Regions from separate parts of the Bradyrhizobium sp. USDA 327 genome, predicted to be linked through region 4. Evidence: riboswitches for the same ligand, from Rfam matches in the RefSeq annotation. Region 4 holds a riboswitch; each other region holds the start of a gene.
What was found. A riboswitch is a leader RNA that binds a small molecule or an ion and turns the genes downstream of it on or off. The one in region 4 is predicted to bind cobalamin.
Positions count from the first base shown of each region.

Region 1 (3,207 bases), 1.4 Mb from region 4:
ATCGCTGATCGGCGGTGGCTCGTGGTGGGAAGGCCGGGGTTCGTTGCAATGCAGCGCACCTCGCGAGTGTCATCGTGCCATGCCTGACAGGGCAAGTCCCTTGCGCCTCGTTGCCGTGATCATATGCGCGCTCATGACGGCGGCCTGCGACCAGGAGCGGGACATCACCGGCTCGACGACGTCGACCTGTCCGATACGAAACTACAGCTACAATCCACGCGACATGAACCAGTGCGTCAACGCCTGCAGATCGTGCGATCGCGGCACCACGGTCACCTGCACGACCTCCTGCACCCTCAAGGGGGCTCGCTGAGCAAATTGCCTTCTGCCTGCAAGGGCTCGCAACCGCGCATCCCCCATCGCCCCCGCCGTCTCCACCTGATAGGGTCGATCGGAGCAGGGGGACATCGGATGAAATTCGCAAGCTTTGAAATCGACAACGCCGGAGGTCTCGTGGGAACGGCGAGCAACGCGCAGGCTTCCAGCGAACGTGGCGTTGACGGTGCCGAGGCACCGGAACGATTTACATAGGATAGTCATTGGAAGCAGTGGGCAGGACGCGGAGTCCGATGGAATGGGTATGCTCGATCCCGGCCGGTTCCTGGTGTCGTGCTCGCATTGCGATGCCTGGCCGATGGCCGCCAACGTGAAGCGTTCAAGCTGGTCGGCATCCCCGCATGAGGTCCGTTTCGTCTGCACGCGCTGCCGGCGCGAAGAGACCGCGATCGTCTCGGCCTCTGGCGAGCTGATGCCGATCAAGCGCCTCGACGTTCCGCCGCGCGATGTCGCTGTCGCCTGGGCTCAGGCCCAGCGCCCGCGAGGACGAACGTAGGCGGCGCAGGGCATTGTTCGATTCGCTTTGAAGCCGGCCCACCGGTCGATTGACTCCCGGCCTGGGCGCCCCGTAGATTGGCCGCCGACGGTTCTCCCCATGGAGATCAAAAGGGAATGTGGTGCGAGATGTCCCAAGGCCGGGATCTTCTCAATGCCATGGCTGCCCCCGCAACTGTAAGCGGTGAATCTCTCGTCCTATGCCACTGGGAATCTCGGTCCTGGGAAGGCGACGCAGAGGTAACGACCCGCGAGCCAGGAGACCTGCCGTCAGCCGTGGTCACACGCGAAGATGTCGGTCGGGGAGTACAGACACTAGCTTCACCGGAGCAATCGATCGCTCCGCCGTAAAGCCTCGTTCGCTGTGACGTGCCACTGACGTCATGCCGAGGTTACAATTGTGTCCCGTATTGTCACTGCCGCCAGGCGCCGCTGCGCCGGCATCGTTGCGGCCGTTTCGCTGTATTCGCTCGATCCCTCCATCGCCCACGCCCAGCAGTCCGTCGCCGAGCAGCTGCCACCGGTTGAAGTGACCAGATCCGACGATCAGAACCGTACGCGTGCCAGGGCGATCGGCGATGGCGAGGCGGGGCGGCGCCGAACGGCGCCGGACGGGGCGCCGAGTGGGACCGGCTCGTCCGGCTCGGGCAATGAGGCCGCCGCCGGCAATGGCGGTATCGTCGGCGCGGCCACGACCGTCATCACGGCCGCGGACATCGCTCATGCGCCGTCGCAGACGCTGGCCGAGATCATCGCGACGCAAGTGCCGGGCGCCCAGATCACGACGTTCTATGGCGGCCCGATCGGTGCCAAGACCAGTGTCGACCTGCGCGGCTTCGGTGCCTTCGCCACGGCCAACACGCTGGTGCTGGTCAACGGACGACGGCTGAACGACATCGATATGGCCCAGGTGGACCTCTCCACCATCCCGCTCAATGCCATCGAGCGCATCGAGATCACGCGCGGCAATTCCGGTGCGGTGCTGTATGGTGACAATGCGGTTGGCGGCGTCATCAACATCGTCACCAAGAATGGCGTGGGCGGCCCGCCCGTGACAGCGCGCATCGAGGCCGGTTTCGGCTCATTCAATACCAGGCTCGGCAACGTCTCGGCCGCGATCAATTCCGGTCCGTGGTCGACCTCGTTCTACGGCAATGCCGTCAGGACCGACGGCTATCGCGACAACAATCGCTATTCGCAGGAGAACGGCGTCGCCAATCTGAACTACACGACGCCGGGCTTGACCGCCTTCCTGACCGTCACCGCTGACAATCAGGAGTTGCGACTGCCGGGCGGCCGCACCGTCGATCCCTCCATCGGCGTCGACGAGCTCGCGACCAACCGGCGAGGGACCAGCACGCCCTTCAACTACGCCAATCAGCAGGGTTTTGGCGCGACCGCGGGCTTCACGAAAACCCTTGTCAACGGCGTCGATCTCATCGTCGACGGCGGCGTGCGCGACAAGAAGCAGCAGAGCGCATTTTTCTCGAGCCCGGCGCCGGTTCTGGCTTTCTTCACGTCGACCTATGTCGATGCTGACCTTACGACATGGTCGATTACGCCGCGGCTCAGCGTGAAGAGCCTGCTCTTCGGAATGCCCTCGCAAGTGCTGACCGGCGTCGACTACTACGATGCGAGCTTTCAGCAGAACCGCGGCGCCGGCCAGGGTCTCGCTCCCTGGCACAATTACGATCTCAGGCAGCGGACGGTTGCGGGCTATATCCAGCACACACTCGGCGTCGCGCCAACGACCGATATCTCCTACGGCGTCCGGGTGCAGAACACCAATCTCTCGGCACGTGACAATTTCGACCCGGCCGCTCCGTTCAACGCCGACATCGGCGCGCTCCCGCTCAGGACCGACGAGACGCAATATGCGCTACACCTCGGTGCGGAGCATCGTCTCAATGACACCGTCGCGCTGTTCGGCCGCGTTGCGCGCGCCTTCCGCACGCCTGATGTCGACGAGCGGGTGTCGTCAGGCCCTTCATTCGACCCGTTCTTCAGTCCGCTCCCGCAAACGTTCCAGCTCAAGACCCAGACGTCGCAGGATATCGAGGGCGGGCTGCGCATCAGAGGAGGCGGACTGCAGATGCAGAGCAGCCTCTATCTGATGGACCTCGCCAACGAGATCCATTTCAATCCGATCCTGTTCTACAACACCAATCTGGATCCGACCCGCCGCTACGGTTCGGAGACCAGTGTCTCCTATCGCATCAACGACGCCCTGCTGGTGCGTTCCGGCATGGCCTATACACGGGCCGTCTTCCGCGAAGGCGTCTGGGCGGGCAACGACGTGCCGCTGGTGTCGCGCTACACCGCGAGTGCGGGCCTCACCTGGAACATCTGGCAGAACTATCTGGTGCTGGACGCCAC
Region 1 covers NZ_JBGCCW010000001.1:3,311,001-3,314,207, reverse strand. The annotation lists gene ABIA42_RS15255 (hypothetical protein) at 80-313, shown strand; gene ABIA42_RS15250 (hypothetical protein) at 575-832, shown strand; cobalamin riboswitch at 904-1,118, shown strand; gene ABIA42_RS15245 (TonB-dependent receptor) at 1,232-3,207, shown strand, end outside.
Region 1: linked by a shared signal. The riboswitch ahead of ABIA42_RS15245 (TonB-dependent receptor) and the one ahead of ABIA42_RS08595 (TonB-dependent receptor) in region 4 are both predicted to bind cobalamin.

Region 2 (3,207 bases), 1.8 Mb from region 4:
GAACTTGCGTTGGTGGATTCGGAAGTGCAGCTTTCAAGGGGTCAAATGATCCGCGGTCGTTCGACCACCATCCGCGATTACGTCGGCAAATCAAATCACGTCCACGCCCTCACCGTGGGTCAGTTTGCCTCCCATGACCGGAGATACGACCGCGGCTTCTGCATAAACGTTCTTTCTGTGATCCCATCGGCAAGCGTGAGACTTGGCATCGTTCAACTGATGAGAGCTAAGCTAAAGCCAAACGGCACTTGCTTGTTTGTGACGCTCTATCGCAATTCTGATTTTACAAGGATGCAGAATCTCCCGAATTGTCAACCATACGGCAACGGCTTCCTCATGGACTCGCTTAGGGGCCATTCCTTCTACGGCCTCATCCCGCCGGACGATCTCGCCGGATTGGTTAAGCGTGCAGGCTTCTCGGTCGAGTCGATCGTGCTGGATGAAGGCTCCGCATACCTGTGGGCCCGAACTCCGGACGGGCGACCTGGACCGATCAATTTCGAAATCCGTGAAACTGCGGAGAACTTTCAGATTCGATCTCAGCCAAGCGTGAGCAACCGCAGCTCGGCAAGGTAGACCAGGCCGGCAGAGACGGCGCTTGGATCCTGAGCAGCAGCCGCGGGGGCTCAAGTCACATCGACGACCTGTCCCGCTTAGGTTCGTCTGCTTCCGATAGTCGGCGATCTGCTGTCTGTAGTGGCCGATGCTCGGCGCATCCGGAGCCACGTCGCTCTTCCAATCGACGACCGCGTCGATGGCGCCGGCCTCGTCGAACGCGATCGCGTCAACCTGTCCGGAGAGCAGGACCTTGCCGCCTTCGTGAGTCTGGCTTCCGAACAACGGGAGCTCGGGGGCGAGACGCGGTCGCGGCGTCACGACGTCCGGAAGAGCGAGCGTCCGCAGCACCGTGGCGGTCAGTTCGACGGCGCTGATGCCCATCTTCGGATCCTCCGCCGGTTCGTGCCCCATCTGCCGGATCAGTTCCGCAGCCCGCGTTTCAAGTCCGCCCTGGCGTCGCAGGCTTCTCCGGTCAGCACCTCCTCGATTAGCTTGTGAAGGATGGTGCCACGCGTCGAACTTCTGAGAACGGCAGCAGGCTCCGCAGCGCCGGTTTCCGGAATTTCCCCGCTTTCGATCTTCGCTTCTGGCTCGTCCACCTGATCAAGTTCCCTCCGGCTCGGGCGACGCCAGATCACGGTCTTGCGCACATCGAAGATAGCGGTCGCCTCGGCGGCGAAGGTCTCGCGGGTCTGCCCGTTCTCTAGCGGCGTGACGTTCCTTTCCTTCGCGGTGCCGACGTCGTTCGGGTTGATCGCCGGGAGACCAGCCAGGCCCAAATCGACGAGCTTTGCCCAGCACTTGTCCGACAGGTCGGCGGAGTGCCTAGGCAGGATCAGCAGGTCGCGCGCCCGGGTCGCGGCCACGTACCAGAGGCGTACGCGCTCGCGCCGCTGCTGCTGCCGCGGTGACGGTGTTGCCCCACGGATTGGCCGAGGAGACAATCACGGATTGAGCAGTTGCGGAGGCTGTGCGGACGCCGATCCCGCTGCGGCGATCGAGGCCAGCACGATTCCTAGCGTCAATGCTGACCCGGACAGCCAGCGCTGTTTGAGCAGGATTGAAGTTGACGCCGAAACTCGCGCCGGCACGGCTACTACGTTTGAAATGAAAACGGTGATGACCACGGGCGAAACAAAAAGCCGTCACGCACATTCGCCGTGAGCGGCAGCCGTTCGCCCCGAATGCGGCAGATCTCGATCGGCTTTGCAACGTCTTGGAGCACCCCGCCCCTGCGTCAGTCCATGACCACGACCGGCAGCAAGGTTTCCTGGCTCGCGGGTTGACGCCTCCGACCACCTTCCCAGGTTCGAACGAACGAACCCAATGGCCCAACTGTCGTCGGCTCGCCGCTTACAGTTGCGGGGGCAGCTTCGGCCTTGTCCGTGAGGACGCACCGTATTCCCTTGATACGCCTTTCGGCGCTACCGATAACCAGACTGAAGGCCCCTCATAACCGAGTCAAGCAAGGGGCGTGAATCGAGTGCTGAGTGACACAACATGTGACAGTTTAGCCCGTCCTATTCGTGAGAGTGCGTTTTTCTAGTCCGATTGATGTGGCCGCACATCTGCTCTGACGAGGCGCACAGGATTGCCTTCGGCTTTTCACCGCCTGACGACCCGTACTTTGCAACGCGCTTGAGGGATAAGTTGGGCGAACGGGGGGCGGACGCCCCGCCGGTCAAGGACTGAGCGGCAGCAGCGCGCCGGGCAAGCCGCGGATCAGGTCGGCTTCGGGACATGCCGCGGCGAACGCAAGGCGAATGCGGCTCGTGGTCTCGACCACACGGGCAGCGAGTTTCAAGAGACTCCGCCTCGACGGCATTTGCGATGTTCGTTTCGATCTTCTCTAGCAAGATCGACCTGATCTGAGGATCGAGGGGCGACTCCGACGTCGAAAGCCCAGCCAAATGTCCCAGCTCTTTGATGCGGCCGTGATGGCCGGCTCGGGTGCCGTTTACATGTCTCAACCGTTCGCACAGTGTATCGAAGCCGGCTTGTCCGCCTATGATCGCCCTGCCTGTCGTGCTGAGCATGTCCGGTGTTAGCCCTGCGAGGTACTTCACGCTGACCCTGAACCGCGCGTCGCGATCTGCAAGGCAGAACGCCATTGCGACGATGGCGTCGAACAGCGCGGAATTCGAGAGGTCATGGTACTCCGCGGGGAGAAGCTTGCGCGCAGCCTGCTTACGGCTAGGGTCAGGGTGAACGAGACCAACCACGAAGTCGAAGGCTTCTTCGTCGGGAATCTCGACGAGAGATTGCTCGAAATCGCGCAAGTCGACGGTCGGAAGGAGCAGATGCGCCAACAGCTTCAGGCCGAACGGCAGCAATTGCTCCAGCAACTTGCTGGATCGGCGGGAGATGTCCGGCGCGCGGAGGATGAGGCACGGCTGTTCGAAGCCATGTTCGCGCAATTCCAGGCCATCCGCGACTCTGGCCTGACCTGCTTTGGATGCGGCGAGGAATTGGCTGCTTTCGATCGCAAGCTGGCGGAAATCGGCAAAAATATCGAAGACGCCAAGCGGAATCGCGATCCCAAGCTCGTTGCCGATCTGGAGCGCCTAGCCGCGGAGGTCAAGACGGCAAACCGGCTCAAGACCGAGACACAGGATGCGTCGACCCGGGCACACAGCGCGAAAGACAGGG
Region 2 covers NZ_JBGCCW010000001.1:76,228-79,434, forward strand. The annotation lists gene ABIA42_RS00350 (hypothetical protein) at 1-576, shown strand, start outside; gene ABIA42_RS00355 (transposase) at 978-1,424, opposite strand; cobalamin riboswitch at 1,800-2,002, opposite strand; gene ABIA42_RS00360 (transposase) at 2,240-2,362, opposite strand; gene ABIA42_RS00365 (hypothetical protein) at 2,763-3,207, shown strand, end outside.
Region 2: linked by a shared signal. The riboswitch ahead of ABIA42_RS00355 (transposase) and the one ahead of ABIA42_RS08595 (TonB-dependent receptor) in region 4 are both predicted to bind cobalamin.

Region 3 (3,207 bases), 1.4 Mb from region 4:
GTTGACTTCAATCGTTCGACAAGGGGGCTGTCGCTGGCCCGAATATTATTGCTCATGGCAGCCGGCCAGGCGAGGCAGATTAAAAATCCGACCAAGCAAAGCCATAGCGCGGGTCTTCCAGACATTCTCTTCATAACCCTCGGCCTATCGCGTTTCATCCAAACATCTTGTAAAGCAGGCAACCTCGAACCTGCTATGAGCCATCGCAAGAAGTTTACGGGATGCGACGTGGCACCCGCTGGCTGTCCCGCGCGATCAGGCGCTCCCTGTATGTCATGCGCAGCTAACTTCCCCGACAGCGACTGCGTCAGTTGGCTGAGCTGGACCTGCCCAGCAGGAGGAGACTGGGCATGCCGAGGGTCTGCATTCTTCGTGCCAGGCAATAGGCGGAAATTTTCACAGAGTTTGTGTCGCTCTTGTCGACTTTCTGACCTTTGCACGTTTTCGGTGTTCCTATTCAGTGTATCCGCCGCAGCTTGTGCATCCTTGTCCCGCACCGGATATTTAGCAGAAGAGTTGAACGCCTCGATGCCGGATGCCTGATGGACGGAAGTGCGTTTGCCGCTATTGAGCTGTGTGGTTCGCTATCGTGCCGCCGGCGTTCGAGCTGCATGATTGCCAGCGGCACCAAGCCGGCTTGATCCCGGCTTTGAAGTCTGGGTGGCACGCAAATCAACCCCTCGCCTCGTATGTTGCTAAATTCCGCCACGTGCCTTGGCCTATTCGCTGCAGATCCTTTAGTTGAGAGAATAGCTGGCTAGCCGAGGTGCTGGGCGAAACTCTGGAAATCGCAAGGCCGCATCGAAAGCATTCTGATAGAAACGTCGGTACTCCCGCCGGAAGGCTGCTTCTGTCCCTTTCATCGATCTAGCGTGCGGCTCCGCCTCAAGGCAGCTCCGGATGCTATTCCGGTATCTGAGAAGGATATGTCTGATTATGACATCTCTGATTAGAGAATGTTTCTGGATGGTGGTAAGTCACAGAGATGCACGGTCATTCGGCTAGCAGATGTCGCAGATTAGCTTGCACATAATCTGAGAGGTTGACGGAAGAGTTCTCGTGCCGATAATCCAAGTCGTCGAGGTTCTCCGGTTCCCATTGATCCGGAGCTAAGAGGGAAGCCGGTGCAAATGCCGGCGCTGCCCCCGCAACTGTAAGTGGCGAGCCGCTGTCCAACGATGTCACTGAAGCCTGCACGGCTTCGGGAAGGCCGGACAGCAGCGATGACCAGCAAGCCAGGAGACCGGCCCCGACAATATATTGGTCCACGGGCGGGGTGTCTCGGTGGTACGCCAAGCAGCCGTCGCACGCGCGACTTCTCCTGCCTGCGTCCGCCATGGCCTTTGTCCCCAACAGGGGTTAACGCGATGTCTCCTCTCTCTCTTCCAGTTGCTACGCTCGGAACGCCACGCATCGGCCCAAGGCGTGAGCTCAAGCTCGCTCTAGAAAGCTACTGGTCTGGAAAGATTAGTGAACAGCAGTTGTACGAAGACGCATCCGGCCTACGCGCAGCGAACTGGGCTCGTCAAAAATCGCTCGGCGTCACGATCATTCCGTCAAACGACTTCTCGCTGTATGATCAGGTGCTTGATACAAGTGTCATGGTTGGCGCCATCCCGGAGATCTACGCCTCGAGCGGAGAATCCGTTTCGCTCCAGACGTACTTCGCCATGGCCCGCGGATCGCAATGCGGCGATCAGGATGCGAGTTGCGACCAGAGTACGCGGGGATCTGGCGTGCCCGCGCAGGAAATGACCAAGTGGTTCGATACCAACTACCACTACATGGTTCCCGAGTTTTACCGGGGACAGGCGTTCAGACTGTGCTCTCGCAAACCCGTCGAAGAGTATGAGGAAGCCAGGGCTCTTGGCTTTCAGACCCGCCCTGTCCTGATCGGGCCGGTCACATTTTTAAAGCTCGGCAAGAGTACCGATAGCGCGTTCCAGCCCCTCTCTCTCCTCGATGATCTGATACCTGTCTATATCGACCTTCTGCATGAATTAGCCAAACGAGGGGCAAGTTGGGTTCAGTTTGATGAGCCCTGCCTGGTCCTTGATCTGGATGAGGCGGCGCGACAATCGTTGCTGCACGCCTATAACCGGTTCGCAAAGGAGGGACCCGCTATCAAGATCATGCTTGCGAGCTATTTCGGCGCCCTAGGCGACAATCTGGATACTGCCTTGAGCCTGCCAATTTCCGGTCTGCACGTCGATTTGGTTCGAGCGCCAGAACTATTGGATCAGATCATTGCTGACGGCCGAAGTGATCTCGTCATGTCGCTCGGTGTCATCGACGGCCGCAATGTGTGGCGGTCGAACTTGCCGTCGCTCCGTCAGCGGCTGAAGCCCTCGATTGCGAAGCTTGGCAGGCACCGTGTACAGCTCGCTCCGTCCTGCTCGCTGCTTCACGTGCCGGTCGATGTTGAACTCGAGACCGGGCTCGCGTCCGACGTCAAGAGCTGGCTTGCTTTCTCGGTTCAGAAGATGCGTGAGCTTGCGATCCTGGCGCGGGTACTCGCAGGCGACCAGAATGTTGGGCTAGCTCTTGCCGAGTCGGAATGCGCCGCGACTGCCCGCCGGACCTCGCCGAAGATCCATAATGCCAACGTCGCTGTCCGAATGAGGGCGATCGATCAGACGATGCGCCAGCGCGCCACCCCGTTTGCCCGTCGTTCCGAGATCCAAAGGGAACGCTTTGGACTGCCGGCTTTTCCTACCACGACGATAGGATCGTTTCCGCAGACCGCAGCGGTGCGAAATGCTCGCGCGGCGCATGCGCGAGGTGCGATGAGCGAGGAGCAATACGACAGGTTCCTCAAAGAGGAGATAGCCCGCGCCGTACGTTGGCAGGAGGACATCGGTCTTGACGTCCTCGTGCATGGCGAATTCGAGCGTAATGACATGGTGCAGTACTTCAGCGAGCAACTCGCCGGCTTCGCATTTACAAGGAACGGATGGGTTCAGTCCTATGGTTCGCGCTGCGTTAGGCCCCCGATCCTGTTTGGCGATGTAGTGCGGCCGAAGCCGATCACCGTGGAATGGTGGCGCTACGCGCAATCACTAACTGGTAAGCCGATGAAGGCGATGTTGACCGGACCGGTGACGATCCTGAACTGGTCGTTTGTTCGCGATGATATTCCTAGAAGCGAGGTCTGCCGTCAGCTTGCGCTCGCGATGCGCGATGAAGTCCGCGATCTCGAGAATGCCG
Region 3 covers NZ_JBGCCW010000001.1:514,345-517,551, forward strand. The annotation lists gene ABIA42_RS02215 (nodulate formation efficiency C protein) at 1-56, opposite strand, end outside; cobalamin riboswitch at 1,065-1,267, shown strand; gene metE (5-methyltetrahydropteroyltriglutamate--homocysteine S-methyltransferase) at 1,368-3,207, shown strand, end outside.
Region 3: linked by a shared signal. The riboswitch ahead of metE (5-methyltetrahydropteroyltriglutamate--homocysteine S-methyltransferase) and the one ahead of ABIA42_RS08595 (TonB-dependent receptor) in region 4 are both predicted to bind cobalamin.

Region 4 (3,207 bases):
CTCCCAGGTGTAGCCGATGCGGCCCGTCACCGGCGCCCAGTCTTTCGTGAACGGAAAGCCTGCCTTCTCCTGCCCGCTCGCGTTGGTCGAATTGCGGTCGAGCCCGATGTGCTCGACGCGGAGGCCGCCGACCAGCGCGAAGCTGCGCGTGAGCTTCAGCCGGTCCTCGAACGAGAGCGCTTCGTTGTCGATGCGCGCGGTCTGCTGCTGGGTCGTGAGCAGGCCGTAGTAGCCGCGATTGGGATCGACCAGCGAAACGGAATCGCCTGGAAAGTTTGCCGCGCCCGGCCTGACGAAATCGAGATAGCTTGTCGACAAGGTCGTGACCAGCCGGTTGTCGAAGCCTGCGATATTCGCGTCCCAGATCAAATCGGTGATGTTGCCGACCAGGCGCTGGCTGTGCGCGACATAGAAGCGCTCGCGATCGACCTGGTTCGTGGTGGAATTGAACGCCTCGATCTCGTTGTTGAACCAGCTCCGTTCTGCGCCATAGCCATAGGCCTGGCTCTTCAGCGTCAGGTCAGGCGCCAATTTCAGCTCGAAGCCGCCGCGCAGCCACACTTCCTGCGCGACGTTACGGTTGTCGAGGACGTTATAGTTGGTGTTGAAGGTGCGGTCGTCGATGGTGACGGCACCGAGATTCGTCCCGTTGTAGTTCGACACGTAGTTGCCGGAGACGATCCCCGTCGTTGCATGCGAGCCGCTGAAAGCGACCGGCACCAGCGGCGCGCCCCAATAGGCCTTGGAGCGATCCTCGCGGTACTCGATCGCGCCCCAGATCTTGAGGCTGTCGGAGATGCGGTAATTGAGCTGGCCGGACGTGCCGAACGTCTTGACGTTGGTGTCGTCGGCAAAACCGTTGAGGGCGGAGCGGAAGATGTCGAAGCGATAGTCGAGGCCCTGCACATTGGTGCTGCCGCCCGAGCCGTAGTGCGCGCGGAATGAGTTGAGCGAGTCCCAGGAGAGCTCGGCTTCGTTCCGGATCGGTCCGGTGTGCGGCTGCTTGGTGACGAAGTTGATGGCGCCGCCGGCGGCGCCCTCGCCTGACATTAGCGAGGCCGGGCCTTTGAGGAATTCCACGGCCTGCAGATTGGCGGTGTCGGTGATCCGCGAGGTCATGTTCTGCGGGCCGATCTTGATGCCGTTGTAGAGCGTATTGATCTGGCTGTTGGTGAAGCCACGCATGGAAAACGCCGCGGGCTCGGCCGGATTGTCGCCGGAGGTGACGCCGACGGCACCCTGCGCCACCTCTGAGACCGTTCGATAACCCTGCTCGCGCATGGTCTCGGCGGAGATCACCTCGACCGTCGCGGGCGTTTCGCGCACCGTCAGGCCGAGCCGCGAGGCGCTTTCGGCCACGACATTGCTGTTGAGCGGCGTCTGCGCTGGCGCGGCCGGCGCGCTGGGCTTGGGCGGAGCCGATGCGGTCGCTGGCCGGCGTGCAGCTGCACGGCGCGCGCGCTGCGCTTCACGGTTGGCCGGCTTGGCCTGCCTGCCGGCTTCAGCAGGCGAGACCTCGACCGGCGGCAGGGGTTCGCGGACCTGCTGCGCCAGGGCGGCAGGCATATCGGCGATGACGAACGACGTGAACGCAGCAGAGGCGAGCAGGAAGCGGCTCGGCCGTAAGATACAGGTGGAAGACACGATACGAAACCTCGGTATGACGTCAGTGGCACGTCACAGCGAACGAGGTCCCATCTGTTGGCCTTTCGGGCCGTCCGATGAAGCCGAATGTCTGTACTCCCCGACCGACATCTTCGCGTGTGACCACGGCTGACGGCAGGTCTCCTGGCTCGCGGGTCGTGACCGCTTCGTCGCCTTCCCGGGACCGAGGACCCAGTGGCTTGTGACGAAGGATTCACCGCTTACAGTTGCGGGGGCAGCCGCGGCATTGGGGACAAGTTTCCCCGCACCGCATTCCCTTTTCATTCCCTCTCGGGGAAACCGTCGCGATCATCTAGGATTACCATCGTGACAGAGTCAATGCGCCAGTTGCGGCGTTGTGGCCACAGCGACCAACTTCCCTGGAGATGAGCATGGAAGGTGAGACCTTCCTCTGGCTGATACGGCATGCGACCGTCGCGGGCGTGGCGGGGACGATCCATGCTGCTGATGCGCGGGCGGATCTCGGCGATCACGCAGCACTGGTGGCTCTGCGGCAGCATTTGCCGCCGGATGCCACCACCTATGCCAGTCCGTCGCGGCGTACGGTCGAGACCGCGCGCGCACTGCGGCTCGAACCGGAATTGGTCAGCGAATTCCGCGAGCAGGATTTCGGCGACTGGACCGGCTGCCGGCATGACGAGCTCGCCGCGACCGGTGGCGAGACTTACGCGCAGTTCTGGCACGATCCGGCGCACGGACGGCCGCCGAACGGCGAAAGCTTTGCGGATCAGATCGCCCGCGTCCGGCTAGGTCTGTCGCGGATCGGGGCCGGATCGGCAACGCTCGTCGTGCATTCCGGCACCATCCGCGCCGCGCTCTGCATCGCACTGGACCTGACGCCGCAGGCCGCCTTGCGCTTCGTGATCGATCCGCTGTCGCTGACCCGGATCGACCGCCTCGCGGCGGGCTGGCGTGTCGTCTCCGTCAACCAGCGCCTGGCTTGAGCCGCATCAGGCCGGGCGATCCGGCACGTTGGCCTGCGCGAAGGTCGTCATACTGTTGTGAAGCGCGCAGGCCAATCGGACCAGCGGCAGCGCGATGGCCGCGCCCGATCCCTCGCCGAGCCTGAGATCGAGGCTGATCAGCGGCTGAACGTTCAGCGCGCGCAACACCAGCCGATGCCCCTGCTCCGCCGATTGATGCGAGGCGAGTTGGAACGGCTGGCAGGACGGATTGAGACGCGCCGCCGCCAGGGCCGCGACGGACACGATGAAGCCGTCGATCAACACGGGAATACGGGCTTGCGCGGCCGCAATGATCGCTCCTGAGATCGCCGCGATCTCGAGGCCGCCGACGGCGCACAGGATCTGCTCGACCGACGCTCCAGCGACACCGTGGCGTGCGATCGCCGCATCGATCACGCGTGCCTTGTGCGCGCGGCCGGCCGCATCGACGCCGGTGCCGCTGCCCGCGATCTCCCCGGCGCTCACGCCAAGCAGGCTCGCCGCGATCGCCGCTGAGGTCGTGGTGTTGCCGATGCCCATCTCACCGAAGATCAGGAGATCTGGCTGACTGGCCTTTGCGCGCACCACCGCACGCTGG
Region 4 covers NZ_JBGCCW010000001.1:1,899,591-1,902,797, reverse strand. The annotation lists gene ABIA42_RS08595 (TonB-dependent receptor) at 1-1,644, opposite strand, end outside; cobalamin riboswitch at 1,761-1,964, opposite strand; gene ABIA42_RS08590 (histidine phosphatase family protein) at 2,037-2,609, shown strand; gene cobT (nicotinate-nucleotide--dimethylbenzimidazole phosphoribosyltransferase) at 2,616-3,207, opposite strand, start outside.